3 regions of the Mesorhizobium sp. M1A.F.Ca.IN.022.06.1.1 genome follow, and region 1 is predicted to be linked to each of the others. Evidence: riboswitches for the same ligand, from Rfam matches in the RefSeq annotation. Region 1 holds a riboswitch; each other region holds the start of a gene.

The links. Region 1 has a riboswitch for cobalamin ahead of EJ078_RS26135 (DUF1636 family protein). Riboswitches for the same ligand answer to the same signal wherever they lie in the genome.
Region 2: it holds a riboswitch for cobalamin, as region 1 does, so the genes downstream of both, bluB (5,6-dimethylbenzimidazole synthase) here and EJ078_RS26135 (DUF1636 family protein) in region 1, are expected to answer to the same signal.
Region 3: it holds a riboswitch for cobalamin, as region 1 does, so the genes downstream of both, EJ078_RS02595 (HoxN/HupN/NixA family nickel/cobalt transporter) here and EJ078_RS26135 (DUF1636 family protein) in region 1, are expected to answer to the same signal.

Annotation. Positions count from the first base shown of each region.
Region 1 covers NZ_CP034455.1:5,495,982-5,506,190, forward strand. The annotation lists partial or broken gene cobN (cobaltochelatase subunit CobN) at 1-3,347, opposite strand, end outside; gene cobW (cobalamin biosynthesis protein CobW) at 3,365-4,402, opposite strand; gene EJ078_RS26135 (DUF1636 family protein) at 4,404-4,832, opposite strand; cobalamin riboswitch at 4,871-5,070, opposite strand; partial or broken gene EJ078_RS26140 (winged helix-turn-helix domain-containing protein) at 5,100-6,339, opposite strand; gene EJ078_RS26145 (NADH-quinone oxidoreductase subunit A) at 6,674-7,039, shown strand; gene EJ078_RS26150 (NADH-quinone oxidoreductase subunit B) at 7,030-7,611, shown strand; gene EJ078_RS26155 (NADH-quinone oxidoreductase subunit C) at 7,616-8,221, shown strand; gene EJ078_RS26160 (NADH-quinone oxidoreductase subunit D) at 8,231-9,421, shown strand; gene EJ078_RS26165 (NADH-quinone oxidoreductase subunit E) at 9,422-10,209, shown strand, end outside.
Region 2 covers NZ_CP034455.1:1,443,392-1,453,600, forward strand. The annotation lists gene dxs (1-deoxy-D-xylulose-5-phosphate synthase) at 1-506, opposite strand, end outside; gene EJ078_RS07175 (pirin family protein) at 639-1,559, opposite strand; gene EJ078_RS07180 (DUF2277 domain-containing protein) at 1,568-1,834, opposite strand; gene EJ078_RS07185 (exodeoxyribonuclease VII small subunit) at 2,026-2,277, opposite strand; gene EJ078_RS07190 (histone deacetylase family protein) at 2,281-3,207, opposite strand; cobalamin riboswitch at 3,322-3,500, shown strand; gene bluB (5,6-dimethylbenzimidazole synthase) at 3,543-4,274, shown strand; gene EJ078_RS07200 (aminotransferase class V-fold PLP-dependent enzyme) at 4,622-5,803, shown strand; gene EJ078_RS07205 (D-amino-acid transaminase) at 5,995-6,849, shown strand; gene EJ078_RS07210 (hypothetical protein) at 7,092-8,072, opposite strand; gene EJ078_RS07215 (TetR/AcrR family transcriptional regulator) at 8,217-8,807, opposite strand; gene EJ078_RS07220 (MFS transporter) at 8,929-10,152, shown strand; gene EJ078_RS07225 (GNAT family N-acetyltransferase) at 10,178-10,209, opposite strand, start outside.
Region 3 covers NZ_CP034455.1:521,885-532,093, reverse strand. The annotation lists gene EJ078_RS02605 (hypothetical protein) at 368-1,093, shown strand; gene EJ078_RS02600 (DOPA 4,5-dioxygenase family protein) at 1,338-1,745, shown strand; cobalamin riboswitch at 1,826-2,017, shown strand; gene EJ078_RS02595 (HoxN/HupN/NixA family nickel/cobalt transporter) at 2,128-3,174, shown strand; gene EJ078_RS02590 (HWE histidine kinase domain-containing protein) at 3,708-5,177, opposite strand; gene EJ078_RS02585 (group 1 truncated hemoglobin) at 5,494-5,997, shown strand; gene EJ078_RS02580 (MoaD/ThiS family protein) at 6,038-6,283, opposite strand; gene EJ078_RS02575 (xanthine dehydrogenase family protein molybdopterin-binding subunit) at 6,346-8,610, opposite strand; gene EJ078_RS02570 ((2Fe-2S)-binding protein) at 8,612-9,088, opposite strand; gene EJ078_RS02565 (xanthine dehydrogenase family protein subunit M) at 9,088-9,948, opposite strand; gene EJ078_RS02560 (aminotransferase class I/II-fold pyridoxal phosphate-dependent enzyme) at 10,173-10,209, shown strand, end outside.

The DNA.
Region 1 (10,209 bases):
AGGCGGTCGACCGTCTCGGCGAATTCCGAGGCGCCGCGGGGGCCGTGGCGCATCTGCCCGGCAATGAAGCGCGGATTGACGGCGCGGGCCCGCACCACGCGCGACACCGCTTCGCCGACCGATCGCGGCCTCGGCTTCTTAGGGTCAGTCGTGTCGAGCACGATGACATCGGCATTCCTGCCAAGCGCGGCAAGTGCGGCCGAAAACCCGCCAATGAAGGCGACATCGGCCGAACCTTCGAGGATGTCGCGGCCCGGGTCGTCGCCGGTGTGGACAAGCAGGTCCGCGTCGGCGATGCGGCCCTCGAAGACGCCGGGCGCGGAGATGGCCTCACCGTCGGCGCCGCCATAGGCATGCGAGGTTGCTTCGAGATAGGCGCGGCCGATCTCTTCGCGCGCGCTCCATTCGCCGCGCGACAGCAATTCCTCGACTCCGGCGCCGTAAGTGCCGGGCGAGGTGCCGAAAATGCGCGGACCAATTTTGCCTTGGGCACGGGCCGCGGCGGCAAGCGGATTTTCCGAATCGTCCTCGTCGCGACCGGCGACGGCGCTGGCGGCGGCGCCGATCAGCGCGATCTGGGTCGGGAACATATCGCGAAACAGGCCGGAGATGCGCCAGGTGACGTCGACGCGCGGGCGGCCGAGGGCGGCCGGCGGCATCACCTCGATGCCGGTGACGCGGCCCGTTGCGGCATCCCATTGCGGCCGGCAGCCCATCAGCGCCAGGCCTTGCGCGATCTCCTCGCCGCCGGTGCGCAACGAGGCGGAGCCCCAGAGGTCGATGACCAACGAGCGCGGCCAGTCGCCATGGCTCTGCATGTAGCTGCGCACGACTTCTTCCGCCGCCGCCTGCCCGAGATCATAGGCCGTCGACGTCGGCATGGTGCGCGGATCGGAGGTGAAAAGGTTGCGGCCGGTGGGCAGGACATCGGAACGACCGCGCGCCGGCGCGCCTGCCGGTCCGGCCTTGATGTGACGCCCGTCGAGCGCAGCGAGCAGGGCGTCTTTTTCGGTCTCGGCGCTTTGGCGGCGCAGTGGATCGGCCTCTTCTTCCGGCGCGCGGCCATAGACATGCAGCCCGTCCTTGACGGCAAAATCCTTGAGGTCGCACAGCCACGCGTCGATGCGGCGCAGCGCCTCGTCCGGCACATCGGTTCCGGCAACTCCGGCTTCGGCAGCCAGCCCGGATTTCTCCGCTGTCTCGACGATGAGCCTGGCCAGACGGTCGCGGCGGCGGCGGTCGAGCCCGTCGGCTTGTGCGTATTCGTCGACCAGCCGCTCAAGCCTCTGTTGCGCCTCGTCGAGCCCGGCGCCGGTCAGCGGCGGCGGCAGGTGACCGAGCGTGACGGCCGAGATGCGGCGCTTGGCCTGCGCCGCCTCGCCGGGATTGGAGACGATGAAGGGATAGACAACCGGCAGCGAGCCGGTGACGATCTCGGGAAAGCAGGTGTCGGAGAGCGCGACCGTCTTGCCCGGCAGCCATTCCAGCGTGCCATGCGCGCCGACATGGACGATGGCGTGGACGCCGAGCGACTTTTGCAACCACAGGCCGAAGGCGATCAGCTCGTGGCGCGGGGGAAGGGTCGGGTCATGGTAGTCAGCGCGGCGGTCTGCGGAGCGGCCACGGTCGGGGGCCAGCGCCACGGTGACGTTGCCGAAGATGGCGGCGCGGAAGGGGAAGCTTGCGGAAGGAGGCGCTTGAACACCCCCTCTGTCCTGCCGGACATCTCCCCCTCAAGGGGGGAGATTGGCAGTTTCGCTGACGGCGCTTCTCCTCCAGCGTTGATGATTGGCGAAAGCATCGATGCAGGCGCAATCTCCCCCTAGAGGTGGAGATGTCCGGCAGGACAGAGGGGGCGCATTGACGTGAGCTTTGTCGTTGGCTCTCCCCCACGCTGCCTCAACCGTGTCGCGTGCACCTTCGGGAAGCGCTGCCGAAAAGGCGAGATATTCCTGTAAGGTGAGACCAAGTCCACCCACCTCCAACACATCCAGCAGCCCGCGTGGCGATTGTGGAATCCCATCAACCGCATAGCCCTGTTCCTTCAGGTCCTGCAGCATGGCGAGCACGCTCGACGGCACATCCAGGCCGACAGCATAGCCGGTGCGTCCGGGCGCGCTTGGATAATCCGGAATCAGGATCGCCAGCTTGCGTTCCGCCCGCTCCGTCCGTTGAAGGCGAATGATCGCCGCGACGCGAGCGGCGACCTGGGCGACGCGATCCGTTTCCGGTCGGTTGGCGAAGGCGCGGAAGGCCAGCGCCGGATCGGCGTCGATCTCGCCCTTGAAGGAGATCGCGCCGGCGAGGATACGGCCATCGAGCTCGGGCAGCACGACATGCATGGCAAGGTCGGCGGGCGCCAGGCCGCGCTGGTTTTTCTCCCAGACTTCGCGCCGCGTCGTGGCGACGATGACCTGGAACACGGGCACGCCGGCACGGTCGAAGAGCGTTTCGGCACCAGGCTCGGCACCGGAAGCGAAGGCGGTTGCAGTGACGATGGCGGACGGGTTCAACGAGGTGATGGCGGTTTCGACGAAAGCCAGCGATACCGGGTCCTTGAGGCTCGAAACAAAGATCGGCATTGGCGTCATGCCCTGCGAGCGAAGGGCATCTGCGAGTGCATCGATTGGCGCGACGTCCGCGGCAAGCAGCATCGAGCGGTAGAAGAGGATGGGGATGACGGGGGCACCGACGCTGTCGATGTTGAGCTCCGCCACACCCCCCTCTCTCCTGCCGGACAGAGGGAGGTGTGACGGATCGCCGACGTTCAAGAAGACTGATTTCGCGACAACTCCGATTCCTGGTTGATAGTACCCCGCCTTCGGCACGCTCACCGGCTCGGCCACGGCCGTATCCGACCCGGCGAGCCTTGCCAGTCTTTGCACCAGCGCGCTCATGTTCGCCGGGCCGCCTTCGCGGAAATAGCCGAGCAGGGCGTCGAGTTCGGCGCGCGGCAGGGTCGAGGCTTCGATCAGCCGCTGGTCCTCGTCATGGCTTTCGCCCGGCAGCAGCGCCAGCTTGATGCCGCGCTCGCGTGCGACCGCGGCGAGCTGGTCGGAGCCATAGCGCCACCAGTCGTAGCCGCCCAGGATGCGGACGAGGACCACCTTGGCGTGACGGGCAACGCTGTCGATCCAGAGGTCCACCGACATCGGATGGCGGAGATCGCGAAGTGCTGCCAGCCGCATCGACGGCAGCCGCGCGGCGTCGGCCTTCCACGCAGCGGCGAGGCCGGCGAGATCGCTGTCGGTGAAGGACAGGGCCACGACATCCGCAGGCGTCTGCCTGAGGTCGATCGGCTCGGCGAGATCGTCGAGCGAGGCGGATGTCGTGGTGAGGATGTGCATCGCGGTTCGGTCTTGCCTCAGCCGGCGAGGATACGCTCGATCGCCGGGCGGTTCAGCCCCTTGAGGCCGATGACGACGAGCCGCGATCGGCGGTCGTCGTCCGGCGTCCAGGCGCGGTCGTAATAGTGATTGACGCGCGGGCCGACGGCTTGGAGCAGCAGCCGCATCGGCTTGCCGCCCACCTCGACAAAGCCTTTGACGCGCAGAACGTTTTCCTGCTCGGCGGCGAGAGCGACGCGCTTTGCCAGCTCATCCGGACTGGCGATGGACGGGATATCGAGGACGAAGGAGTCGAAATCGTCATGCTCATGGTCGAGCTCGTCATCGTGATGGGTCTTGCGGTTCTCGACGTCGTCCTCGACGGCGAGGCCAAGACCGAGCAGCACCGACGGGTCGACCTTGCCCTGTGCGGTCGGCACGACCTTGACCGCGCGCGCCACGTGCTCGCCGATAACGGCATTGGCGCGGACTGAGCCCGCCGCGTCCATCAGATCGCTCTTCGACAGGATGATGAGGTCGGCGCAGGCGATCTGGTCCTCGAACACCTCTTCGACCGGATCATCGTGGTCGAGGGAATCGTCGGCGGCGCGCTGCGCCTGCAGGGCGTCCATGTCGGAGGCGACGCGGCCGTCGGCCAGCGCCGGACCGTCGACCACCGCGATGACGCCATCGACCGTGACGCGGCTCTTCACCGTCGGCCACTGGAAGGCCTGGACGAGCGGCTTCGGCAAAGCGAGGCCGGAGGTTTCGATCAGGATGTGGTCGACCTTCGGCGTGCGCGACAGGATCTGGTCGAGCGCCGGCACGAAATCGTCGGCGACGGTGCAGCAGATGCAGCCATTGGCGAGCTCGACGATATTTTCCTCTGGGCAGGTGTCGATGCCGCAGCCTTTCAGGATCTCGCCGTCGATGCCGACATCGCCGAATTCGTTAACGATGATCGCCAGCCGCTTGCCCTTGGCGTTTTCGAGCAGGTTGCGGATCAGCGTGGTCTTGCCGGCGCCGAGAAAGCCGGTGACGACAGTGCAGGGAACACGGGAGAGGGATGCGGTCATGTCAGTCCTTCAGCAGGTCGAGGGGAGGGAGGCGGGCAACCAGGCCGCGCTTGAGGGAATCGGGCCGGCCTCGCCAGGGGATGAGGCCGTCGGTCGAGGTGGCAAAGAGCTTTGCGCCGGTGACGAGGTCGGCGCCGCTGGTCGTTTCCAGGTCACCGAAGACATAGCTCCAGCAGCCGTCGCGCAGCAGCGCCGCGCTCAGGCGGCGTTTGCAATTGCCGAGACACTCGACGGTGCGGATGCGGATTTTCTCGTCCGGCGCGGCGCGGCGCGCGTCTTCGGCAAGGAGGGCGCCGGCGCGCGGATGCGCGTCCGAACCGGTCTCATCGCGGCAGGAGGAGCAGACGATGACGGTCACTTCCGATAGCGCGTCGCGAGGTTCGGACGAAATGTCCGCGGTATTAGCCGGAAAACTGACGTTGCGATCCAAAACCAGGCTCCTTGCCCGGAAAACCCGCCGAGCGATCGGATTCTCATGTCTCAGACGGCAGGTCTCCTGGCTCGCGGGTCGTCGCCTTGCGCCGCCTTCCCGGGAACATCCCAGTGGTTTTCGGCTGAGGCTCGTCGCTCACAGTTGCGGGGACAGCCGCGGATTTGGGTTTTCCCGCACCGCATTCCCTCTTGGCTCCTCCCCTTGCCGGGAGGAGACCGTCTGCGGCGGATTTAGGCTTAGAGGTGCTCGCATGTCAACGCGCGGCTACGACACCGAAATGTCGGCCAACGCCGGCCCAAGGTCGCCGCCCGGCATCACCTCGATGGTTTCCAGGCCGAGCCATGCCTGCATCTGTTTCAACTCATCGAAGAGCTGTGCGGCCGTTTCGGCGGGAGCGCCGGCTTCGGCAAAAGCCGCATGGACGCGCAGCACTCCGGCCGGGCGGTCAGCTCTCAGATCGACCCGGGCAACGATCCGGTCGCCGAGTAGGAAAGGCAGCACGTAGTAGCCGTACTGGCGCTTCTCGGCTGGCGTGTAGATCTCGATGCGGTAGCGGAAGCCGAAGAGCTTCTCGGTGCGCGTGCGTTCGAATACCACCGGATCGAAGGGCGCGAGCAGGGCGCGGGCCTCGATCCGGCGCGGAAAGCGGGCGTCCTTGTGGAGATAGGCGGGCTTGTCCCAGCCTTCGACCTTCACCGGCAGCAGTTCGCCCATCTCGACCAGTTCCTCGATTCTGGCCTTCGTATCGCCAGGCGCCAGGCGGAAATAGTCACGCAGATCGCCATAGGTTGCGATGCCATGGGCGCGGGCGGAAATGCGCAGCAATTGGCGATGCGCGTCCTCGACCGAGGGCACCGGCAGGTCGAGGATGGCCTGCGGCAGAACCCGCTCGGGCAGGTCGTAATAGCGCTCGAATCCTCGCCGGTAGGCGGTGGTGATGCGCCCGGCCCAGAACAGCCATTCGAAAGCGTGCTTGGCCTCGCTCCAGCCCCACCATCCGCCATTGCCCTTGTGGCCTTCGATGTCGGAGGCGGCGATCGGCCCGCGTTCCGCGACTTGCCCGTAGATCTCCTCGATCATCGCCTTGCGCTCGCGGCCCCATTTGGCGAGGCCGAGATACATTTCCTCGCCTTTCTCGGCCCGCTGCATGCGCCAGCGCATCAACGGATAGGTCTCGACGGGCAGGAAGGAAGCCTCATGGGCCAGTATTCGAAGACGGTTCGCTTGCGCGTGACGGCCGCGTTGTCGAGCAGCGCAAGCGGGTAGGGGCCGAGGCGCGAGTAGAGCGGCATATAGTGGGCGCGCACAGCGCGCGGTAGTAGGCCGAGTAGAGCGATATGGCGCGCACCACGGCGCTGACGGAATCGATCTGCAGCAGGCCAGTTCGGGAAAGCACGCGGGCGAGATGGCGACGATCGGGCGTGCCGGCAGGCCGCGCATCGGTAAAACCCTGCGCGCCGAGCGCAATGCGCCTTGCTGCGGCGAGCGAGATCTTTTCTTTCATCCAGCTACCTTGCCCTGATCCTTTGCCGGGGTTTCCAGTCGGTGATTCCGGCCATGCTAGCAGGCAAATGGCGGGAGATATGTCAGGATAGAAAAGTGGAGTAAAACATGAAGGAAATCAAACAGGAGCGGATCGGACCAGTTTCTTCCGATATGGCGTCCAGGGCCGGATTTTGAAGAAGGTTTGACTTGCGTCGCCGAAACCGCTGCGCTAACCCTCGCCGCGTCGCAGCATAGGCCACCTAAAACGGTTCAGCGGGTTAAACTGTCACGCTTCCGCCTTAGAGTCCGTTGCTGTAATCAAAGTGAACTGGCCGCCGAAGGAAAGTCGCCGCATGAGCGCACTCCTAAGTTCGTATCTGCCCATCGTGCTCTTCATCGCAGTGGCGATGGTCGTCGGCCTGGCGCTGATCGTTGCGCCGTTCCTGGTTGCCTACCGCAATCCCGATCCGGAAAAGCTTTCCGCCTATGAATGCGGGTTCAACTCATTCGACGACGCCCGCATGAAGTTCGACATCCGCTTCTACCTGGTGTCGATCCTGTTCATCATCTTCGATCTCGAGGTCGCCTTCCTGTTCCCGTGGGCGGTGTCCTTCTCCAAGCTCGGCATGCTCGGCTTCTGGTCGATGATGGTGTTCCTGGCGGTGCTGACCATCGGCTTTGCCTATGAATGGAAAAAAGGAGCGCTGGAATGGGATTGAACGACAGTTCAGGCACCCTCGTCGCGCCGAAGCCCAAGGGCATCATCGATCCCAACACCGGCAGGCCGGTGGGGGAGGACGATCCCTTCTTCCTCGAGATCAATAATGAGCTGGCCGACAAGGGCTTCCTTGTCACCTCGACCGAGGCGCTGATCACCTGGGCGCGCAGCGGCTCGCTGATGTTCATGACCTTCGGTCTCGCCTGCTGCGCGGTCGAGATGATCCACACCTCGATGCCGCGCTATGACTCAGAGAGGTTCGGCGTCGCGCCGCGCGCGTCTCCGCGCCAGTCCGATATCATGATCGTCGCGGGCACACTGACCAACAAGATGGCGCCGGCGCTGCGCAAGGTCTATGACCAGATGCCGGAGCCGCGCTACGTCATCTCGATGGGTTCGTGCGCCAATGGCGGCGGCTATTATCACTATTCCTATTCGGTGGTGCGCGGCTGCGACCGCATCGTGCCGGTCGACATCTATGTCCCCGGCTGCCCGCCGAGCGCCGAAGCGCTGCTCTACGGCATTCTCCTGTTGCAGAAGAAGATCCGCCGCACCGGCACGATCGAACGGTGAACCAATGGCCTTGGCGTTGCACGAACTCTCCACCTATCTCGGCGAGAAGCTCTCCGGCCGCATCGGCGAAACGGTGCTTGCTTATGGCGAACTGACGGTTTGCGTCGAGCCGGGCAACCTGACCGAGGTCGCGACCTTCCTGCGCGACGACCCGCGCTGCCAGTTCGTCTCGATCATCGACATTTGCGGCGCCGACTATCCGTCGCGTGCCAAGCGCTTCGACGTCGTCTACCACCTGTTGTCGCCGAAGCAGAACGTCCGCATCCGCCTCAAGGTCCAGGCCGACGAGGAGACGCTGGTGCCGTCGCTGACCGGCGTCTATCCCGGCGCCGACTGGTTCGAGCGCGAGACCTATGATCTCTACGGCGTGCTCTTCTCCGGCCATCCGGACCTGCGCCGCATCCTCACCGACTACGGCTTTGAAGGGCATCCCCTGCGCAAGGACTTCCCGCTGACCGGCTTCGTCGAGGTTCGCTACGACGACGAGGCCAAGCGGGTCATCTATGAGCCGGTGGAATTGAAGCAGGAATTTAGAAACTTTGACTTTTTGAGCCCATGGGAGGGAACGGATTACGTCCTTCCGGGCGATGAAAAGGCGAAGCCAAATTGAGGCGCCACAATGGCTGAAACCTCCGTCCGCAATTTTAACATTAACTTTGGGCCTCAACACCCTGCTGCGCACGGCGTTTTGCGTCTCGTGCTGGAGCTGGACGGCGAGGTGGTCGACCGCGTCGATCCGCATATCGGCCTGCTGCATCGCGGTACCGAGAAGCTGATCGAGGCCAAGACCTATCTGCAGGCGGTGCCCTATCTCGATCGGCTCGACTATTGCGCGCCGATGAACCAGGAGCATGCCTTCGCGCTCGCGGCCGAGCGCCTGCTCGGCATCGAGGTGCCGAAGCGCGGCCAGCTGATCCGCGTGCTCTATTCCGAAATGGGCCGCATCATGTCGCACATCCTCAATGTGACGACGCAGGCGATGGACGTCGGCGCGCTGACGCCGCCTCTGTGGGGCTTCGTCGAGCGCGAGAAGCTGATGGTGTTTTATGAGCGCGCCTCCGGCTCGCGCATGCATGCGGCCTACTTCCGGCCAGGCGGCGTGCATCAGGACCTGCCGCAGAAGCTGATCGAGGATATCGGCAAGTGGATCGATCCGTTCCTGAAGTCGGTCGACGACCTTGACGCCTTGCTCACCGGCAACCGCATCTTCAAGCAGCGCAATGTCGACATCGGCACGGTGTCGCTCGCCGACGCCTGGGCCTGGGGTTTTTCGGGCGTGATGGTGCGCGGCTCGGGCGCGGCCTGGGACCTGCGCAAGGCGCAGCCTTATGAATGCTATTCCGAGATGGATTTCGACATCCCGATCGGCAAGAACGGCGACTGCTACGACCGTTATCTCGTGCGCATGGAAGAGATGCGCCAGTCGGCGAAGATCATGCGCCAGTGCGTCGATCTGCTGCTCGGCAAGGAAAGCGGTGGCCCGGTATCGAACCTCGACGGCAAGGTGGTGCCGCCGAAGCGCGCGGCGATGAAGCGCTCGATGGAAGCGCTCATCCATCACTTCAAACTCTACACCGAGGGCTACCGCGTGCCGGCCGGCGAGGTCTATGCGGCTGTCGAGGCGCCGAAGGGCGAGTTCGGCGTCTATCTCGTCTCCGACGGCACCAACAAGCCCTATCGCTGCAAGCTGCGCGCGCCGGGTTTTGCGCATCTGCAGGCCATGGATTTCCTGTGCCGCGGCCACATGCTGGCCGACGTCACCGCCGTGCTTGGCTCCCTCGACATCGTGTTTGGTGAGGTCGATCGCTAAATGTCAGTCCGCCGTCTCGCAGATGCCAGCGTCCAGCCAGCCTCCTTCGCCTTCAACGAGGCGAACGCTGCGGCGGCGCAGCAGTGGATCGCCAAATATCCGAAGGGACGCGAGCAGTCGGCCATCATCCCGTTGCTCATGATCGCTCAGGAACAGGAAGGCTGGGTGACGAAAGCGGCGATCGAGACGATCTCGGATATGCTCGGCATGCCGCGCATCCGCGGCCTCGAGGTCGCCACCTTCTACACGCAATACCAGCTCAATCCGGTCGGCACCCGCGCCCATATCCAGGTCTGCGGCACCACGCCCTGCATGCTGCGCGGCTCGGAAGCGCTGATGGATGTGTGCCGGTCTAAGATCCATCACGACCAGTTCCATACCAACGACAGGGGCACGCTGTCGTGGGAGGAAGTCGAATGCCTCGGCGCCTGCGTCAACGCGCCGATGGTCATGATCTTCAAGGACACGTTCGAAGACCTGACGCCGGAGCGCCTTGCCGAGATCATCGATCTCTATGAAGCCGGCAAAGGCGCCGAGGTGAAGCCCGGTCCGCAGAACGGCCGCATCGGTTCGGAGCCGGCCACGGGCCTGACGACGCTGAAGAGCGAGAACGCAATCCTGAAATCCACCCGCGACAAGGAAGCCAAGGCCGCCGCGAAGGCAGCCAGACAAGCCGCTGCCGCAGCGCCGGCTACTGCATCCGCCGCCGTCGTCTCGCAGGCGCCTGCCGCGCCGCCCTCGGCCCCTGTCGGGCCATCGAAATCCGGCAAGCCGAAAACCGACGCGCC
Region 2 (10,209 bases), 2.2 Mb from region 1:
AGCGCGCCGGCGTTGTTCATCGCCTCGTAGGCCATCCCGGCGGACATGGCGCCGTCGCCGATGACGGCGATGACATTGTTGCGGCCGCCCGCAAGGTCGCGGCCCATCGCCATGCCGAGGCCGGCCGAAATCGAAGTCGAGGAATGCGCTGCGCCGAAGGGGTCGTATTCGCTCTCTGCGCGCCGGGTGAAGCCGGAGAGACCGCCTTCCTGGCGAAGCGTGCGGATGCGGTCGCGGCGGCCGGTCAGAATCTTGTGCGGGTAGGCCTGGTGGCCAACGTCCCAGATCAGCCGGTCTTCCGGCGTGTTGAAGACATAGTGCAGCGCAACCGTAAGCTCGACGACGCCGAGACCGGCGCCAAGATGGCCGCCGGTGTGCGACACCGCATCGATCAGCTCCGCGCGCAGTTCGGTCGCCAGCTGCGGCAGCTCGCTTTCATCAAGCGTCCGCAAATCCGCGGGGATGCGGACTTTGTCGAGGAGCGGCGTGTCAGGCTTCGGGTTCACTCTGGGACGGCCTGTCAACTTAACCTTGGGTTAACCTTCAAATATGCGCTTTGCTATGCGCGAGATAGGCTGATGGCGCGCCAATGTAAATGCGTGTCAGTGACGCGCCTGGCGCAGAATGTCCATCCTGCGCTAACCTTCCGGCAGCGGAATGAATTCTTCCTCATCGCCAGGAACGATATCGAAGCGGCCCGTCTTCCATTCTTCCTTGGCCTGCTCGATGCGTTCTTTCGAGGACGAAACGAAATTCCACCAGATATAGCGCTTGGAGCCCAGCGACGCTCCGCCGAACAGCATGAAATGCGCGCCGCGCTCGGACGACACGACGATTTCTTCGCCCGGTTTGAACACCAAAAGCCGCTCGGCCGGGAAACGGTCGCCGGCAATCGAAACCTCGCCCTCCAGCGTGTAGATGGCGCGTTCCTCGGCGTCGCCGGGGATTTTGACGCTGGCGCCCGCCGCCAGCCGCAGATCGGCATAGAGCGTTTCCGAGGCGGTCGCGACGGGCGAGCGCAGCCCGGAAAATTCGCCGATGACGACGCGGCCGCTAACGCCCTCGGCATCGATTTCGGGCAGTTGGACGACCGACGTGTTCGCGAACACCGGGGCGATTTCTTCCTTGCTGTCCGGCAGCGCCAGCCAGGTTTGCAGGCCGGAAATCGACATCGGCGCGCCGCGCAATTCCTCGGGCGTGCGCTCGGAATGAACGATGCCGCGGCCGGCGGTCATCAAATTCACGTCGCCCGGCGCGATCACCATTTCGGTGCCGAGCGAGTCGCGATGCCTGATCTTGCCGTCGAACAGATAAGTGACGGTGGAAAGCCCGATATGCGGATGCGGGCGCACGTCGATCGCATGGCCGGCGCGCAGGATGGCCGGACCCATGCGGTCGAAGAAGATGAACGGACCGACCAGCCTGCGCTTCGCCGTCGGCAAGGCGCGGCGAACCTCGAAGCCGCCAATGTCCTTGGCGTTCGGAATGACCATCAACTCGATCTGGTCGCAGGCGAAGGCGTCGCCGGCCTCAGGATCGTTGCCCGGAAAGAAGCTCATGACCGGCGTCAGGCGAAGCGGAGCGCGGATCGGGCCTTCGCCTTGGCGGCCTCATCCTCGCGGTTGCGCGGATGCTGGGTGGTTTCGAGGCTGTCAAGCAGCTCGCGCGCGGCGGCGGCGATCGCCTCGACGGCGTGGTTGAAGGCATGCTCGTTGCGCTTGGACGGCTTGGTCGCGCCGCTCAGCTTGCGAACGAACTGCAGCGCCGCGTCATGGACCTCGTCGTCGGTCGCCGGCGGATCGAAGTTGAACAGGGTCTTGATGTTTCGGCACATGCTTTAACTCCTTACCTGCTTTCTGCCCGAACCGGTCTGACATTGTGCACCGAGGTGTGTTGAGATTCAGGTCAGACCGAGCCGAAAATGGCGGGTTCCGAGAACCGGACCGGAGCGTACTTGAAGGACGTGAGCACCGGAACCGCAGAAAGCCGCGTTTGCAGGCGGCCTCACCTGAATATCAATACACCTCACTCGGCGTCGAGCGGCTCCGTTCCAACCGGCTTGCCGTCGCGCGAGAGCCTGATCTTCTCGACCTTGTCCTCGGCGGCCTTGAGCAAGCGGTCGCAATGAGCCTTCAGCGCCTCGCCGCGCTCGTAGATCTTGATCGACTGGTCGAGCGGAACGTCGCCGCGCTCCAGATCATCGACGATCTTCTCCAGCGCGTCGAGCGCCTGTTCGAAGCTCATCGCCTTGACGTCTTGGTTAGCTTCATCAGCCATCATTCATCCCTTCATCAGCCGCCCGACATGGGCGGCGACCGAAAATGCCAATCCTTGCAGATCGTAACCGCCCTCCAGCAGGCTGACGAGCCGGTTGCCGCTGTGGCGCCCGGCGCGCTCCATCAGCTGGCCGGTCGCCCAGTCGAAATCATCCTCGGTCAGGTTGATCGCGGCCAGCGGATCGCGATGGTGCGCATCGAAACCGGCGGAAATGATGATCAGATCCGGCTGGAAGGCGTCGATCGACGGCAGCACGCGCGACAGGAAGGCGTCGCGGAACGTGTCGCTGCCGGTGCTCGGCGCAAGCGGCGCGTTGACGATGTTGCCGGCGCCGGTCTCGCTCTTGGCACCGGTGCCCGGATAAAGCGGCATCTGGTGGGTCGAGCAATAGAGCACCGACGGATCGTCCCAGAAAATGTCCTGCGTGCCGTTGCCGTGATGCACATCCCAATCGACGATGGCGACGCGCTCGGCCAGATGCTTCTCCTGCGCATAACGGGCGGCGATCGCCGCGGTGTTGAACAGGCAAAAGCCCATCGCGGTCGCTTTTTCGGCGTGATGGCCGGGCGGACGCGCGGCAACGAAGACATTGGCGGCACGGCCCTCGAACACATCGTCGACGGCGGCGTTCGCCGCGCCGATCGCCGTCACCGCGGCCTGCCAGCTTTTCGGGCTGGCGCTGGTGTCGGCATCGATCGAGACGATCCCCGTCTCGGGAATCGCAGCGCGGACACGGCCGACGAAATCCTCCGGATGCGCGTAAAGGATAGTCGCCTCGTCGCCTTCCGGCGCCTCGACGCGGTCGAGGGCCGAAAAAGCCTCGTCGTCGAGCACGCGCTCGATGGCGCGCAAACGGTCGGGCCGCTCGGGGTGGCCGGGCGGCGTGAGGTGTTCCAGGAATACCGGATGAGTGTAAAGACGAGTGGTCATGGCGCCTAATCTAGGCACCTGTCGCACGGATAGCCATGTTTCAGCGCCGAATGATTGGGGAAATCGCGCCCAATCGTGTCGCTGGCGGCATTGGCCCGGCTTCGGCTTCGCGATAAGGTCGCGTCGCTGCCTGGTGCCCGCAACGCGGGAGAATCGGGAACACGGTTGAAATCCGTGGCGTGCCCAACGCTGTGAGGGGGACCGCGCCGGCAAACGCCACTGTCCCAGACGGGAAGGCGCCGGATGCGGGTCGATCCCGAGCCAGAAGACCGGCCCGGCAGACATGGTCATCCGCATGGTCAGGCGGAGGACTGCTTATCGCAAGGGGACAAGCGATGCAGGCACGAACAGCCGCCGCCGGCGGCGATGACTTTGACCAATTGGCGCGCGACGCCGTCTACCGGGCCATGTTCACCCGGCGCGACGTGCGCAGCCATTTCCTTGCCGACGATCTCGACGACAGCGTTTTGGCGCGGCTGCTCACCGCGGCACACCACGCGCCGTCGGTCGGCTACATGCAGCCCTGGAACTTCATCATCATCCGGGACGCCACAAGGCGGCGGCAGGTGCGCGACCTGTTTTTGGCCGCGCGCGAACAGGAACTGCCGGCGATCGAGGCGGACCGGCAGGCGCTCTACCGCAAGCTGAAGCTCGAGGGCATCTGCGAAAGCGCGCTCAACCTGTGCATCACCTGCGACCGCCAGCGCTCGAAGAACTCGCCGCTCGGGCGCTGGCACAATCCGGAGATGGACCTCTACAGCACCGTCTGCGCGGTGCAGAATTTCTGGCTCGCGGCGCGGGCGGAAGGCGTCGGGGTCGGCTGGGTGAGCATCATCGAGCCCGAAGCGCTGAAGCGACTGCTGTCGATCCCCGAGCACGTCACGCCGATCGCCTATCTCTGCGTCGGCCGCGTCTCGGAATTCGCTCCAAGGCCCGACCTCGAAGCGCATGGCTGGGGCAAGCGCCTGCCGCTGCCCGAGCTGGTGATGAGCGAGACCTTTTGCGGCGCCGGCGAGGCGCCGCTCAAATCGGCGATCGCTCGTCTCGGAGAACGATTAAAGCCTTAGAACCGCTCGGCGTTCCATAGACCCGCCCCAACCGCAACGCGCCATCGCGCTTCGCGTTTGCGCAATGGCGCATTGGAAATGCCTGACCGTCGTTGCCCGCTCAGAAAACCGGGGATTGTTCGCGCATCGCTCGACAACGTGACGGTTCTTCCTGGCGTGATTGGGCCGGATCTCCGCACTCGCTTCCTCACGGCTAACCCTGTGCCAAGCGATGTCGTTCTCGGGCTTCAACGTCTGGCGAATTCACCGGCGTTCGCAATTAAATTCTGTCTTCTCATGTGAATAGGCAGATTGAGCTGGGCTACGGCGCTTATTGTCGGGCGATAGATGAGACCCGGCGTGTTCCCATGAATTTTTTTGCAATAGATCGGTCCGCCGAACATGAGGACGAAGCGGAATGGGAGCGCATCCGCGCAAAATACCCGCCGCAAGAACCATTCCTCAACTTGAACAACGCCGCGGTCAGTCCCCCACCGACTGTTGTCGAGGAAGCGACGGTTGACGCCTACCGCTTCATCAGTCGCAATCCCGACTACAATATGTGGAGCAAGCTCGACACAGCACTTCCTCATATCAAACGCGAGCTGGCGGAACTGATCGATTGCAGCCCCGGAGAGATCGCGCTGAACCGGAATTCGTCGGAGGGTCTTTCGACAGCGATCTTCGGAATACCGCTGACTAAGGGCGATCAAGTGCTGATCTCGCCTTGGGACTACCCCAGCGTTCGTGCGGGCTGGCTGCAGCGGCAACAGCGCGAGGGCATCGAGGTTGTAAACTGCACCTTCGACCTCATGGACAGCGACGACGACATCATCGAATCCTATGTTCAGGCGATGACCCCGCGTACCCGCGTCCTGCAGCTGACCCACATGTACCACTGGAACGGGCGTGTCCTGCCGGTGAACCGGCTCTGCGAAATCGCGCGGGAGCGCGACATCATGACTGTCGTCGACGGTGCCCAGACTTTTGCTCAGATGCCGGTCAGCTTCCGCGAACTCGATTGCGATTTTTTTGTCACCAGCCTGCACAAGTGGCTCGGTGCTCCTATCGGCAACGGGATGCTGGTCGTCAGCGAACGCCGGATCGATACCACCTGGCCATTGCTTGCACCTTTCGACCAGCCCGCGGTGCACATAGACAGGTTCGACCATTGGAATCTCGGCACCTACAATTCCGCTGTCCAGGCAGGAATCGCGCCCGCAATTCAATTCCACAAGGCGATCGGCGCGGAACGGATGCATGCGCGACTGCGCGAACTCACCCGATATTGGGTAGGTCTCGTCCAGGACATTCCCGGTTTCAGGCTCCATACGCCGACCGACACGGACAGCCTCGCTGCGATAAGTCTGTTTTCGATCGACAGCATCGACATGCAAGAACTCGAGCGCGACCTTCGCGAGAAACACCAGGTCCACGTGAAATACCGCAAGGTCGAGCACGTCGAGGGTTTGCGGGTTTCGCCACACATTTACATGCTTAAGCGCGATCTTGATGCCTTTGTCGCCGCGCTGCGAAGCGCTGTGGAGTGAACCGACGAATTTTCTCTGGCTGTGCCCGACCTTAGCCGTCTGCTGTCTGGCGAATAGCGTTTTCGCAGTCGAGGGGTGCAGGATGGCAGCGCCGCTATTTGCGCTTAAAGCTGCCCAGGCCTGCACCCTGACAAGAGTTCAATAGTTTCGCTCAAGGCGGTGAGCGTGGTCTGCATTTTTGAGGTCGATCAATGCGCCAAGTCTACGTGAGTGGATCCTATCTACCGGAAAGCGAGGCCCGTATCTCGGTCTTCGATCGGGGCTTCCTGTTCGCCGACGGAGTCTATGAGGTCACGCTCGTTCTTGATGGCAAGCTCGTCGATTTTGCCAGTCACATGGCGCGCCTGCGGCGATCGCTCCGTGAGCTCGATATGCCGTTCTCCCTGACCGAAGCAGATCTTTTGAAGATCCACAGGGAGCTCATTGGACAGAACAATGTATCCGAGGGACTTGTCTATTTGCAGATCACCCGGGGCGCGGCCGACCGCGATTTCATATTTCCTACTCGGGATACGCCCAACACCGTGGTGCTCTTCACACAAGAGAAGGCATTTGTCGAAAATCCGGTCGCCATACGCGGCCAGCACGTCATAACCGTGGAAGATCTCCGGTGGCGGCGCTGCGACATCAAAACGGTGCAACTCCTGTATCCCTCCATGGCCAAAATGCAGGCGAAATCACGCGGCGCCGATGACGCATGGCTAGTGAGGGATGGTTACGTCACGGAAGGCTCTTCCAACAACGCCCATATCGTGACTTCGGATGGGACGATCGTCACGCGGGATCTCTCGAGCGATATCCTGCACGGGATTACCCGGGCAGTCGTTCTGCAGTGCGCAAGTGAACTTCATCTGCGGGTGGAGGAGCGCCCATTCACAGTAGTAGAGACCAGACTTGCGACGGAGGCGTTTTCAACGTCATCATCCGGGCTGGTGAACCCGGTGGTCAGGATGGATGGTGCGCCGATCGGCAACGGGCTGCCGGGCGTAGTCACCCGGCGGTTGCGACAAATTTATCTCGATAGAAGCCGAGCATCGGCGATCTAGCGTTGATCGTCGACGGTGTTCTCTGCGGCGTCAAACCTCGATACGCAACCTGCCGGTGGCGTTACTCAGGGCGCATATAGACCGCGCTAACTCAAGCACTCCTGACGCCAGCCCTGCACGTGAATAGCTCGCCCGAGCACTCGCGGCGCCCAAGTAGCTTGACAAGGCCGCTGCTAGACTGGCGTTCGCGCCAGATGCTGTCGGCGATCCTTCCATTGGCGAGGCATCTTCTCTGACTCTAGTCAAGCGGTCCTTGGCGAATCCCAGCGCGAGCCGCCGAAGGGGCTGAGCGCCTTGTCGCGCAGCTCCCTGAACTTGGACGAGGCTTCGGCCAGGCGCCGGTCCCATTCCGGATTGGGGACCTGGCCCTCGATGGTGGCGAAGTAGACCTGCATCAGCGAAGCGATGGCGAAGGGCTCGATGAAAGCCGCCTTGAAGGCCCAGGCGAAGACGATGGCCAACACGAAGGCCCAGCCGGCAAGCTGGCCCGGCATGGCCCAGAGGATCGCGGCGGCGGGCGCCAGCATCAAAAGAAAGATGACGAAGGAAACACCCCACATGATCACCGCCAGCCAGACGGCGTTCTTGACCATCAACTTGCCGTTCTGCGCGTAGAGCACGACGCCTTGCCTGGCGGTCTCGAAAGGCGAGTTGGAATTGGTGCGGATGTTGTAGCCGAGGATGATCTCGTCGACATAGGTCAGCGACAGGCGGATGACGGTATTGATGAAGCTCACCAGACCGCTTAAGCCTGGAATGGGTAGGAACGCAGCAATGCCGCCGATCAGCCCTGTGATGGCGCGGATGGCGCCTTTCACCAGCTGGTCGACGACGAAAAGGATGTTGGCCTCGGCGAAGCGCTTCGTCACCACTTCGCGCGCATAGGCGATCTGGCCCTGGCCGTCGGGAACGTCCTGCCCGTCGATCAGATGGACCATGACGGCGATATGGCCTGCCTTGAGCACATAGAGAATGTATTCGCGGATCCAGTAGACGGCGATCGAGACCACGCCGAAGCCGACGACCCCACCCCACAAGGCAAAGGACATCGGCCCGTCCGGATCGGTCGAGATGTGGCCGACGCCGTAACCGACGCTGGCGCCGGTGCCGGTCGCCGTTATGTAGGCCACCGTGATGCCGAAATAGACGATGATGCGAAAGACGATGAACGGCCATGTCCGCATCATGATGGACACCGACCGGCCGATGCTGAAGTCCCACATGGCCCCGACCCTCCGCCTCAGAGAATTGGCGGGAGAGGATGCGCTCGCTCCTGCCAAAGTCAATGTCGGAGGGATTTTGAGCGGGGGACAATTGTCTGAGGCAGCGCGGACCCGAGTGATTGCCCGGAACGCCGCGACCGGATGCTATTTGGTTTTCAGGCCTTCCAGCAGCTGCTTGAACGCCGCCACAACCTTCTTCGACGTCGCTTCCGGATCCTTGGCATTGGCGATGCGCTGCGAGGCCTGGCTACTGGCGCCGTTGATGAGCCGCGCTGCGGTCTCGGGGTCGAGATCGGGAACGACGACGCCCTCCTCCTGCAGCTTTGACAGGTGATCGGTCATTGAAGCCGTGCAGGCGCTGGCGTTGGGCCACTGAGCCGGATCGCCGAGCACGGCCGGGCCGTCCCTGAACATGATGCGCTGGATTTCCGGCTCAAGCGCCATCTCGATATAGGTGGTGCATTCGTCGACGAAATGCTGCCAGCGAGTAGGCGCCCGCGAGGCCACCTCGTTCACCCGCGCCGCCATCTCGGCGTCGATCTCGGCGATCACCGCCTGCAGGAGCCCCTTCTTGTCGCCGAAATGATGATAGAGCGCGCCGCGCGTCAGACCCGCCGAAGCGGTGAAATCGTCCATCGAGGCCTCGGCATAGCCGATCGTGCCGAAGGCATGGCGCGCGGCCGCGATCAGCTTGGCGCGCGTCTCGGCGATCATCTCCTTGCGGGGTTTGTGCATGGCTCCTGGTCTTATTCACATACGCGTCGTATGCTAATTGACATACGCGACGTATGAACTATCTGACATTCATACGCTGCGTATGTAATTGCGGCGCCTTCCCTTGTCGAGGAACGGGACCATGCGAAACCCATATTCGGAAATCTTTCGGGCTCCTGGCACGAAGAGCTTCGCCGCGGCAGCCTTCATCGCCCGGCTGCCGATCGCCATGGCGCCGATCGGCATTGTGGCGATGCTGTCACAAACGCATGGCGAGTACTGGCTGGCCGGCGCCGTCTCGGCCACATACGCTTTGGTCAACGCCTTCCTGTCGCCGCAGGTCTCGCGGCTGGTCGACCGCCTCGGCCAGAGCCGGATTGCCGTGCCGACGACACTTGTCTCGGCGCTTGCCTTCGCGACCTTGATCGTCGCGGCCAACCAGCACTGGCCGGTGTGGACCTTGTTCCTATCGTCGCTGCTTGCCGCCTTAATGCCCAGCATCCCGGCGCTGGTCAGGGCGCGCTGGACCGAGATTTTTCGCGACCGCCCCGAGCTCAATACGGCCTTCGCCTTCGAATCGGCCGCGGACGAGCTGGTCTATGTCGCTGGGGCATCGCTGTCGGTGGGCTTGAGCGCCGCGCTATTCCCGGAAGCCGGGATGGTGGTGAGCACCTTGCTGCTCGCCTTCGGCTCGGCGGCATTCCTGCTGCAGCGTTCGACGGAACCGCCCATTCGCCCGGCCGAGGATGGCGCGGCCGGTTCGGCGATCCGCCTGCGGCCGGTGCAGATCATCACCTTTGCGCTGATCTTTGTCGGCGCGACCTTCGCAACCGCGGAAGTCACCACCGTTGCCATTACTGAAGAGCTGGGCCAGCCCGAAGCAGCCAGCCTCGTCATCGGCGTCTATGCACTGGGATCCTTCGTGCTCGGCATCATCGTCGGCGCGCTCAGTTTGCGCACGCCGCTGCAACGCCAACTCGCGATAGCTGTCGCCGTCATCGCGCTCACCACGCTGCCGCTGCTTTTTGCCGACACGGTGCCGACCCTGGCGCTAGCCGTCTTCGTCAGCGGCGTTGCCATCTCGCCGACCTTCATCACCGCCTTTGGCCTGATCGAACGCCACGTGCCGCCGGCAATGCTCACGGAAGGCGTGACCTGGGTGACCACCGGGATCGGCATCGGCATGGCGCTAGGCTCCTTCGCCGCCGGCTGGATGGTCGACACTTTTGGACCGCAGAACGGGTTCTGGGTGTCGGTGGCGGCAGGCTCAGTCGCTTTGGTCACCGTGCTCGCCGGCCAGTGTCGGCTGGCGACGCCGGACTGCGACCCGAATGAATGCGAAGCGGCGATTGCTCCGGCTGGATGATACCGATGCATCCGGCTCTGGCTGGCTATATGTCCTGCTTTTGAACGAACTTCGCCG
Region 3 (10,209 bases), 1.3 Mb from region 1:
GTCGGCATCAGCAACCGGCGCTGGCACGGTGGTGTCCTTGTTCTGTTGCATTTTAGTTGAAACTAATTTGAAAGTTACCCGTTAGCAGCGCGTAGGCGAGCTCAAACTTGCCCTGCTGTCGACAGCTAAGTTGAAAGGAGAGGTCCTAAGCCTTTTTCAGTGCTTGGCGTTGCCGAGACCGCTTTTCTATCATTCGTCTTTCGAGCGGCCTCCAGCCGCGCCGGTCACCGCCGAGGCCGATGCCTGGCAAGGCGAGAAGTCGCCATCGCTCGGCACGCGTTCGCGCGACGAAGGCTTCGCAGACCGCTGTCGAGCGGACGCTCGATGAGGAGCCACACAAGGTTGGCCTTGGAACAAAGGTCTGGCCATGAAAAAATACCTAGCAGCCGCGCTGGCGATCGCCATCCCGATCGGGTATGCCTCGGCGCTTGACGTCGGCGTGGGCGGCAAGGTCGGCGGCATCGGCGTGGGCGCCGGATTGGGCGCCGGTTCGCAAGGCGTGTCGGCGGGCGTGGGCGCCAGTGCCGACGGTGTCGGCGGCGCAAACGTCGGCGCATCGACCGGCGGCGGATCGCTCGGCGTCAATGCCGGCGGCAATCTGGGCAGCACCAGCACAGGCGTGTCGACAAGCGTGGGCGGCGCCGCCGCGGGCGACGATCCTTCCGCCGTCAGCGGATCGGCTGCCTCTGCGCAGAACCCGGCCGCGGTGCCGACAGCCCCTGCTTTGGCCAAAAGCGCGACGCAGACCATTGTGCTGCCTCCAGTGCTGAGGCCCTCCAGATCCGCCGGCGGCGACCTCCGGCGGGTCACCAAAGGCTATCGCATCGCGCCGCTGTCACCTCCGAAGGCGATACCCGGCACGCCGGCCGCCGTAGTGCGCGCCTGTCGCGCCGCGATCGCGGCGGCCGCCAAGCCCCTCGGCGCCGTGCGTGTTTACACGGTCAGCGCCGGCCCCTTGCGTCAACGCCGAAGCGGGCTCAACGCGCCGATCGAGGTGCGCATAGACTATGACGGGCGAGGCGGCATCGAAGTGAGGCAGGCGAAAGTCGGCTGTCGCCTAAATGCGAAGGGCGCGGTCACCGCGGTGATTTAGGGCAAAGGCAGAACGGCCGTTGCCATCCTTCCTGCCGGTTGCAACCTCGGCGGTTTGGCAATTCCTCGCCCCCACAAGGTGGACGGGAGAGGTGGCTCGGCGCAGCCGAGACGGAGCGGGGGAGCGCCATATCCGATAACCCTGCCGACCGTAGGCGCGGACCTCGGCCGGCTGCAGACAAGGCGCCCGCGCTTCGGCTAGAGTTCCGCCGGGCGCAAAAAAATCATCGAAGGGGAGCATCGCGATGAACGAAGTCAGGCCGATCGCCGAGATCGCGAGCTATCACGCCCATATCTACTACGGCGGGGAGGCCGAGCGGCAGCACGCCGAATGGCTTCGCGATCGCATCGCAGAGCGTTTCCGCGTGCGCCTGGGCAATTGGCGCGACGAGCCGGTCGGCCCGCACCAGCAAGCCATGTACCAGGTCTCCTTCGCCACCGAGATCTTTGCCACGCTGGTTCCCTGGCTGATGCTGAACCATGGCGGCCTGAGCATCCTCATCCATCCCAACACCACCAACCCCAAGCGCGACCACCTTATCGACCCGATTTGGATCGGCCAGGCGCTGCCGGTGAAGGGCGACGTGCTTGGCGAAGAGGACGAGGCGGAAGAGGCGCTGGAGGTGAATACCGAGCCGACGCTGGGGGTGTGAGGGGGGCGCGGCGATCTCGTCACGATGGCGTGAGAGGCGGCTGGCCGGCGGAGTTGTCGATTGACTGACCAATCGCGGTGTGGCGAATTCGCGCTGATGGTTCCCTTCGGGGATCAAAAGGGAACGCGGTGCGGAGAAATCCAAAGCCGTGGCTGCCCCCGCAACTGTAAGCGGCATGCCGGTTTCACGATGCCACTGGCTGCATGGGCCGGGAAGGCGAAAGCGGCGGGAATCCGCGAGCCAGGAGACCTGCCATCATGGACGTCAAAGCAGAACATCGGACGGGGTGATCCGGTGTGCGCGCCTGGCCGGAGGGCGGGGCGAGTTCCCTGCGATGACAGGCAACGTCAAAGGCAGAACCATGCTGACCCAACTATCGAAAATGCTGAACAAAACCGCGCCGGACCTGAAGGCCAGGCTGATTACAATCTACGGGGCGCTCGCCATTCTCAACGTCGGGGCGTGGCTGTGGGCTTTCGTCGCCTTCCACGACAAGCCGACATTGCTTGGCGTCGCTCTCGTCATTTATGGCCTCGGCTTGCGCCATGCCGTCGATGCCGACCACATAGCGGCCATCGACAATGTCACGCGCAAGCTGATGCAGAACGGCAAACGGCCGGTCTCCGTCGGCTTCTTTTTCGCACTCGGCCATTCGACGATCGTCGTCATCGTCGCTGCGGCTATCGCGGCGGCAACGTCCCTGCTCGGCCGCTTCCAGAGCTTTCAGGAGATTGGCGGCACGATCAGTACCGGCGTTTCCGCACTCTTCCTGCTCGCCATCGCGGCGATGAACATCGTCATCTTGTTCTCGATCTACAGAAGCTATCGGCGGGTGCGGGCCGGTGAGGCGTTTGTCGAGGAGGACCTGGACCTGCTGCTCAACAATCGCGGCTTCCTGGCCCGCGTCTTCCGCCCGATGTTCCGGCTGGTGTCGCAGAGCTGGCACATGTTCCCACTTGGTTTCCTCTTCGGCCTTGGCTTCGACACCGCGACCGAAGTCGCCATGTTCGGCGTGTCCGCGGCACAAGCGGCCAAGGGCGTGCCGTTCGAAGCCATTCTGGTCTTCCCGGTGCTTTTCGCGGCCGGTATGTCACTGGTCGACACGACCGATGGTGTGATGATGCTCGGCGCCTATGAGTGGGCCTTCGTCAAGCCGATCCGCAAACTGTACTACAACATGACGATCACCCTGGTGTCGGTCCTTGTCGCAGTACTGATCGGCGGCATCGAGGCGCTCGGCCTGATCGGTGACAAGCTCGGTCTGTCGGGCGGCTTCTGGAACGGCGTCGGCACGCTCAACGACAATTTCAACAATCTGGGCTTCGCCATTATCGGCATCTTCATCGCCGCCTGGGCGATCTCCTACCTCGTCTACAAGGCCAAGGGGCTGGATGATGTGGAGAGCGCATCCGCAGCAAAGAATTCATAAACCGCCGGCTGCGGCTGGCTGCAGCAGACCAGCCGCATCTCTCTGCCATCAGACGCCGGCGGGCTGCCAGCCTGCCTCCTTGAATGCCTCGGCATCGGGAAGCCGATGACGGCAAAGGTCGATCGCCGCCCCGTCAGCGGTGCTCGCCTTGACATTTTTGTTCCTATTTTGTTCACTGTTGGCCAGACAGCAACAGGAGATAGCCGGCCCGTGCGCACGCGCTTCAAAGGCATGCTGAGGACCCGTAGCCCAAGCCTTTGGAAGTGTGACGGAATTCTGCGCTTGGATAAGCCAGGGGTTAAGGCCTGGGATAAGTCCCATAATCCATAAGCCAGTATCCAGTCCAAATATCCAGAGTCCAGAACAGAAAAGCTGGCGCTTTTCTGTTCTAAAAAAGCGGGGAAGGGGAAAGCAAAAATGGGAGCAGCGCAAGCCATTCGGCGTACGGCGCTACGGCGAGGGCTCGGCGGCGCCAGCGAGCTTCCGACGTGGCGGCGAGCCGCCCTGTTCGGTCTCCCAGGATGCAACCGGCCTCACGTCAGCCCGGCGATCTGCTCATCGGGGTCGAGCTCCGCCCCGCCGGCGACGACCACGTTGGCGAGCGGCGCCGAGAGCGTCCAGCGAACGAGGCCGGGCAGCCGTTCCATGGAGGCGCTGCCGGAGAGGCTGGTGGGGACGACGCGCTGGAGAACGACGCTGCCGAAGCCTTTGTGCGGCTCGGCATCGGCGGCCGCGGCAGGTTCGGAAAAATGTTCCTCCCAGACCAGCTCGAAATCGCTGCCTTCGGGGGCCGGGGCTACCCGCCAGTCCATTCGCACGGTTCCGGCGTCGCCGGCCAGGGCGCCGTATTTCGTCGCGTTGGTGCCCAGCTCATGCAGCGCCATGCCGATGTTCTGCACCGCGTTCAGCCGCAACGTCACGTCCGGCCCGCAAGGCGAGATTCGCTCTTCGTGTCCGAACGGCCGCAGATGTTCCCGCACAAGGTCGGCCATGCCTGCGCCGCGCCAGTCGTTCAGCACCAAAAGGTCGTGCGAGCGCGACAGCGCCATGATGCGTTCGCGGATCTGGTGTTCGAACGCGCGCGGGTCGGTCGCGCGCTTGCTCGTCTCGCGGATCATGGAAAGGATCACGGCGTACTGGTTTTTGACGCGGTGGTTCACCTCGCGCATCAGAAGCTGGATCTGCTGTTCGCTCGCCCGTTTTTCGGTGATGTCGGCCGCCATGCCGAACCATTCCAGGATGCTGCCAGTGTCATCGACGATCGGGATTGCCCGTGAGGTGGTCCAGCCGGCGGACCCGTCGGCGCGCCGCACCCTGTGCTCGAGCTCGAACACGCCGCGCTCCATGATGGCGCGCTCGATCGCCGCCTGGATGCTCGCCTGGTCTTCCGGGAACAGGTATTCGTCGCGCCAGCGGATCGCCGGCCCCTGGGCGCTCGACAGGAAGCCGCGGCCGTCCAGCTCATGCATTTCCTGCCAGTCCGGGCTCATCCGGTAAACCACGTCGGAGCTGGCATTGACCAGCGCGCGAAACCGCTGCTCGCTTTCGCGCACCTTTGCTGCCGCCAGCACCCGGGCCGTGGTCTCCGAAACGATGCAGAGCACGGCTTCGACCGTGCCGTCCTGCGCCCGCACTGCGGAATAGGAGATGTCGAAATAGACCGTCTCGCCGACCAGGCCGGATCGTTCGATGTAGAAAGGCCGGTCCCTGGCCGAGAAGGTTTCGCCGGTTTCGAGAACTCCGCGCAGCAGCGGCTCGAGGTCGGTCCAGAGCTCGGACCAGTTTTCCTCGGCGGGACGGCCGAGCGCGCGCGGATGCTTGTCGCCAATGGTCGGCGCGTAGGCGTCATTGTAGAGCGCGACAAACTCCGGCCCGCAGAAAAGCACGATCTGGGCTTCGGCGGCGAGCATCAGGTCGACCGTCGTCCTCAGGCTGAGCGTCCATGTCTCGATCGGCCCGAGCGGGCTTTCCGACCAGGGATATTCGCGAATGAATCGCGCCATCTCGCCGTTTCCGCGAGGCCACGATTCACGGAAGAGCCCGTCAGCCATAGGCGCATTAACGCGCGACGCCGTTTATGTATCCGTCTCCGTCACGCAAAATTTTAGCCATCGTGAATAGACCCCAGGCTGCCGGTCCGCCGGAGGAATATTTCGGGCGCAGTTTCGTTAGTTCCTCATACGATGCCGTTTGAGGCAAAGTGCATATGTCCCGCAATCACGCATTGAAGCCGCCAGAGCGGCCGGCTCTGGCCCAACGGAGGTACCAGAGATGAAAACGGCTGTTTCGACCTCTCTTTCGAGACGAAGCGTCGTCGCCGTGCTGGCGGCGGCGGCCATGTCGACCGCCATATTGCCCGCCGGCGATGCGCTGGCGCAGACCAAGCAGACCGCGCCGGACAAGAGTCTATACGATCGGTTGGGAGGCGTGTTCGCCATCGCAGCCGTGGTCGATCACTTCAGCGACGCCGTCGTGAAAAACCCCATCGTCGGCAAGAAGTCCAAGAACCCGCAACTGCGCAAATGGCACACCAAGAACCTCGAACGGCTGCCGGGCCTCAAGTTCATGCGTACGCTGTGGGTGTGCGATGTTTCCGGCGGCCCCTTCAAGTTCGTGGCCACCGAGCCGGGCGCGACGCCGCTCGGCCTCGAGGAGGCCCACAAGGACCTGAAGATTTCTCCCGCCGAGTTCGACGAGGTCGCAGCGGAACTCGGGCGGACGCTCGACCGCTTCAAGGTTCCGAAAGCCGAAAAGACCGAGGTCCTGGAAGCCTTTGCCGCGCACAAGGATGAGGTCACTGCCGGCTCTGTCAAAAAGGGGTGAGGCTCAGCGCGAATCCGGCGAAGGCGGTCCGCCGCTCCGCCTATCCACCCGCCAGCCGCGGCAGCAGGAAAATCTCCGCCCCCGGCGGCAGTTCCTTCGACCACGTGTCGCGATAGATCGTCCCGTCGATCGCGACCGCGATGCCGCGATCGAGCAGGGGTTCGAACGCGGGATGCTGTTCCGCAAGCTTGCGGAACAGCTCCCTGATGTCCTTGGCCTCGATGTCGAGCTTGTCCTTGCCTCCGGCGGCGGCGCTGAGCGAGCCCCAGAGCGTGACTTGGACCATTATCGCCTGATCCTCATTGGACCGTGACGTGAGCTGAAAACCGCTTCGCGCTTTTCAGCATGCTAGCCTTCCCGTTCGGCCTCGAGCGCTGCAAGAATCCGCGGCGGCGACATCGGGATGTGGCTCATGCGCACGCCCACCGCGTTCGACACCGCGTTGGCGATCGCCGCCAGCGGCGGCACGATCGAGGTCTCGCCGACGCCGCGCACCCCGTAGGGGTGGTTGGGGTTGGGGATTTCCAGGATCTGCGTGTCGATCATCGGCAGGTCGGAGCAGACCGGGATGCGGTAGTCGAGGAAGCCTGGGTTCTGCAGCCGCCCGTCCTTGCCGTAGATATACTCCTCGTTGAGCGCCCAGCCGATGCCTTGCGCGGCACCGCCCTGGTACTGGCCCTCGACATAGGTCGGGTGCACGGCCTTGCCGGCATCCTGCACCACCGTGTAGCGGATCACCCTGGTCGAGCCGGTCTCGGGATCGACCTCGACGTCGCAGATATGGGTGGCGAAGGAGACGCCGGCGCCGTCGGCGACGAGCTCGCTATGGCCGGCGATCGGCCCGCCGGTCTTGCCGGACTGTGCGGCGATCTCCTTCAGCGACAGCTTGCCGAGATTGCCGTGCTTCTCGCCCTTGGCGACCGCGTGGCCTTTTTCCCAGGCAACGTCGTCGACCGAGATGTCCCACATCTGCGCGGCGCGCTCGCGCAGCACCTTGATGGCGTTGCGGGCGGCCGAGATGGTCGCCATCGAGGAGGAGAAGGTGCCGCGGCTGCCGTCGGTCATGTCGTTGTAACCGAGGCTGGAAGTGTCGGCGACGATCGCCTTCACCTGGCTGTAGTCGATGCCGAGCTCTTCCGCCGCCACCAGCGACAGCGACGCGCGCGAACCGCCGACGTCGACCGTGCCGACGGCGAGCGACACCGTGCCGTCCATGCCGATGTTCAAGTCGGTGCAGGTCTGGCCGCCGAAGTTGAACCAGAAGCCGCAGGCCATGCCGCGGCCCTGGTTCTGAGCCAGCGGCGCGCGCATATGCGGGTGCTCCTTGACCGCCTCGAGCGTCGGTCCGATGCCGATCGGGCCGTAGACCGGGCCGTAGGAGGCGCGGGTGCCTTCCTGCGCCGCATTCTTGATGCGGAACTCGACTGGGTCGATACCGATCTTCTTGGCGAGCTCGTCGACAGCGCTTTCCACCGCGAACGCCGCCATCGGCGCCGAAGGCGCGCGATAGGCCGCGGTCTTGGGCCGGTTGACCAGCACCTCGTAGCCGACGGTCTTGACGTTCTCCAGCTTGTAGCAGGCGAATGCCGTCATGGCCCCGATCTCCGCCCACATGCCGGCATAGGGGCCGCAGGTGTAGCGCAGCGTCGCTTCGGCGGCGGTGATGGTGCCGTCCTTCTTCGCGCCGATCTTGACGTCGATCGAGGTGGCGCTGGTTGGCCCCGAGGCGCGGAACACTTCGTCGCGGGTCATCACCAGCTTCACCGGGCGGCCGGCCTTGCGCGACAGGGCCAGCGCCACCGGCTCGGCCCAGACATGGGTCTTGCCGCCGAAGCCGCCGCCGATCTCGGAAGAGGTGACGCGCAGCTTCGAGACTTCGAGGCCGAGCAGCTGGGCGCAATGCTGGCGATAGACGAAATGGCCTTGCGTGCAGACCCAGAGATCGGCCGTGCCGTCGGGATTGACGCTCGCCACGCAGGCATGCGGCTCGATATAGCCCTGATGCGTCTGCTCGGTCTTGAAGGAGCGCTCGACGACGAAATCGGCCTGGGCAAAACCCTGGTGGACGTCGCCATGGCCGTATTGCGTGCGCTTGGAGACGTTGGACGGCTTGACCGGCTTTTCCTCCAGCCCTTCGGTGAAGATGGCATCGTTGATGAGCGGGGCGTGGTGCTGCATCGCCTCGTCGACGTCGGTCACATGCGGCAGCACCTCATAGTCGACCTCGATCAGCTTCAGCGCCTGCCTGGCGGTGCGGGCATCGATCGCCGCCACCGCGGCCACGGCATGGCCGTCATAGAGCGCCTTCTTGCGCGCCATGCAATTGTCGAGGGTGTCGAACATGCCGGCATCGCCATCGGTCAGGTCCGGCAGGTCTTTCGCCGTGATCACCGCCTTCACGCCGGCGAGCTTTTCGGCTTTCGAGGTGTCGATCTTCTTGATGATCGCGTGGGCGTGCGGGCTGCGAAGCACACGGCCGACCAGCTGCCCGGCCATGTTGAAGTCGGCGCCGTAGCGGGCGCGTCCCGTCACCTTGTCGACGCCGTCGGGGCGGAGGGGGCGCGTGCCGACAGATGAGAAGCTGCGTCCCGAGTAGCGCGGATCGAAATTCATCTCAGGCTCCCTTCATCACGTTTGCCGCGTCCTGGACGGCGCGCACGATCTTGTCATAGCCGGTGCAGCGGCAGAGATTGCCGGCGAGCCCGAAGCGGATTTCCTCCTCGGTCGGGGAGGGGTTCTTCTCGAGCAGATCCTTCGCCGCAATCAAAAAACCTGGCGTGCAGATGCCGCATTGCAAGGCGGCGTGCTCGAGGAATTTCTGCTGCAGCGGATGCAGCTGGTCGCCATGCGCCATGCCTTCGATGGTCTCGATCTGGCGGCCTTCGGCCTCGGCGCCGAGCACCAGGCAGGAGCACACCAGCCGGTTGTCGACGATGACGCTGCAGGCGCCGCAGTCGCCGGTCCCGCAGCCTTCCTTGGCGCCGGTCAGTCCCAGCCGGTCGCGCAGCACGTCGAGCAGCGTCTCGTCCGGCTGGCAAAGATATTCGACGTGGTCGCCGTTGATTGTCGTTGAAACCGCTACACCGGCCATCATTTGCCTCCTGCACGCTCATAGGCGGTGGTGGCGACACGCTTCGCCAGCACACCCGCAACTTTCCGTCTGAATTCGATGGTGCCGCGCTTGTCGTCGATCGGTCGGCAGGCGCCCGCGCAGATCTTGGCGAGCCGCTCCAGCGTCGCCTCATCCAGCTTCGAGCCGACGAGCACCTCGGCCGCCTCCTCGACCAGCAGCACCGTGGGCGCCGCGGCGCCCAGCGCCACGCGGGCCGACTTGATCGCGCCCGCCTCGCCGAGCGTCAGGTTCACGCCGGCGCTGACCACGGCGATGTCCATCTCGGTGCGCGGAATGAAGCGCTGATAGGCGTCGCCCGCATTTGGCGCGCGCTTGTCGAGCAGGATCGCCTCGATGATCTCGCCCTTGGCCAGCGAGGTACGGCCCGGTCCGGTCGGCACGGCTTCCACGGGGATCGTGCGCCTGCCGTTCGGCCCGGCAACCACGGCCTCGGCGCCGGCAGCCACCAACGCCGGCACGCTGTCGGCGGCGGGCGAGGCGTTGCAGAGATTGCCGACGATTGTGCAGCGTCCCTGCACCTGCTTCGAGCCGATCAGCTTGGCCGCCTCGACGACGCCCGGCCAGGCCTTCTTCAGCGCCGCGTTCTCGCCGAGCACCGCGCAGGGCACCGCGGCGCCGATGCTGAAGCCTTCTGCCGTTTCCTTGATTTCGCTAAGGCCCGCGATCGCCTTGATGTCGACGATCAGCTCGGGCTCGATGAAGCCGCCCTTCATCCTCACCAGAAGGTCGCTGCCTCCGGCAAGGATCGCGGCCGGGCCGGCCGCGCTGGCCAACAGGCCGGCGGCCTCTTCTATTGATTGCGGACGTATGTAGCGCATCGTCTCCCCTTGGTGGTCATGATCAGATCGACCGTTATAAAGACTCTCCTTATAATGACCATCCGCTTCCTGCATTGCACCACCTAAGTCAGGCGCATTGCCCTAATTCCTACCCCTAAATTTTGTAAGCCTAGCCGCTAGAACTACTCGTTTGCGCTCGGCCGGCCAAGCCTCCACCATGCCCTGACGAGCCGGACATCGCATCCGGCAACAGGGAGGCTTCGATGACCGCTCTTGCCCGCAGGCCCTGGGTTCCCACGC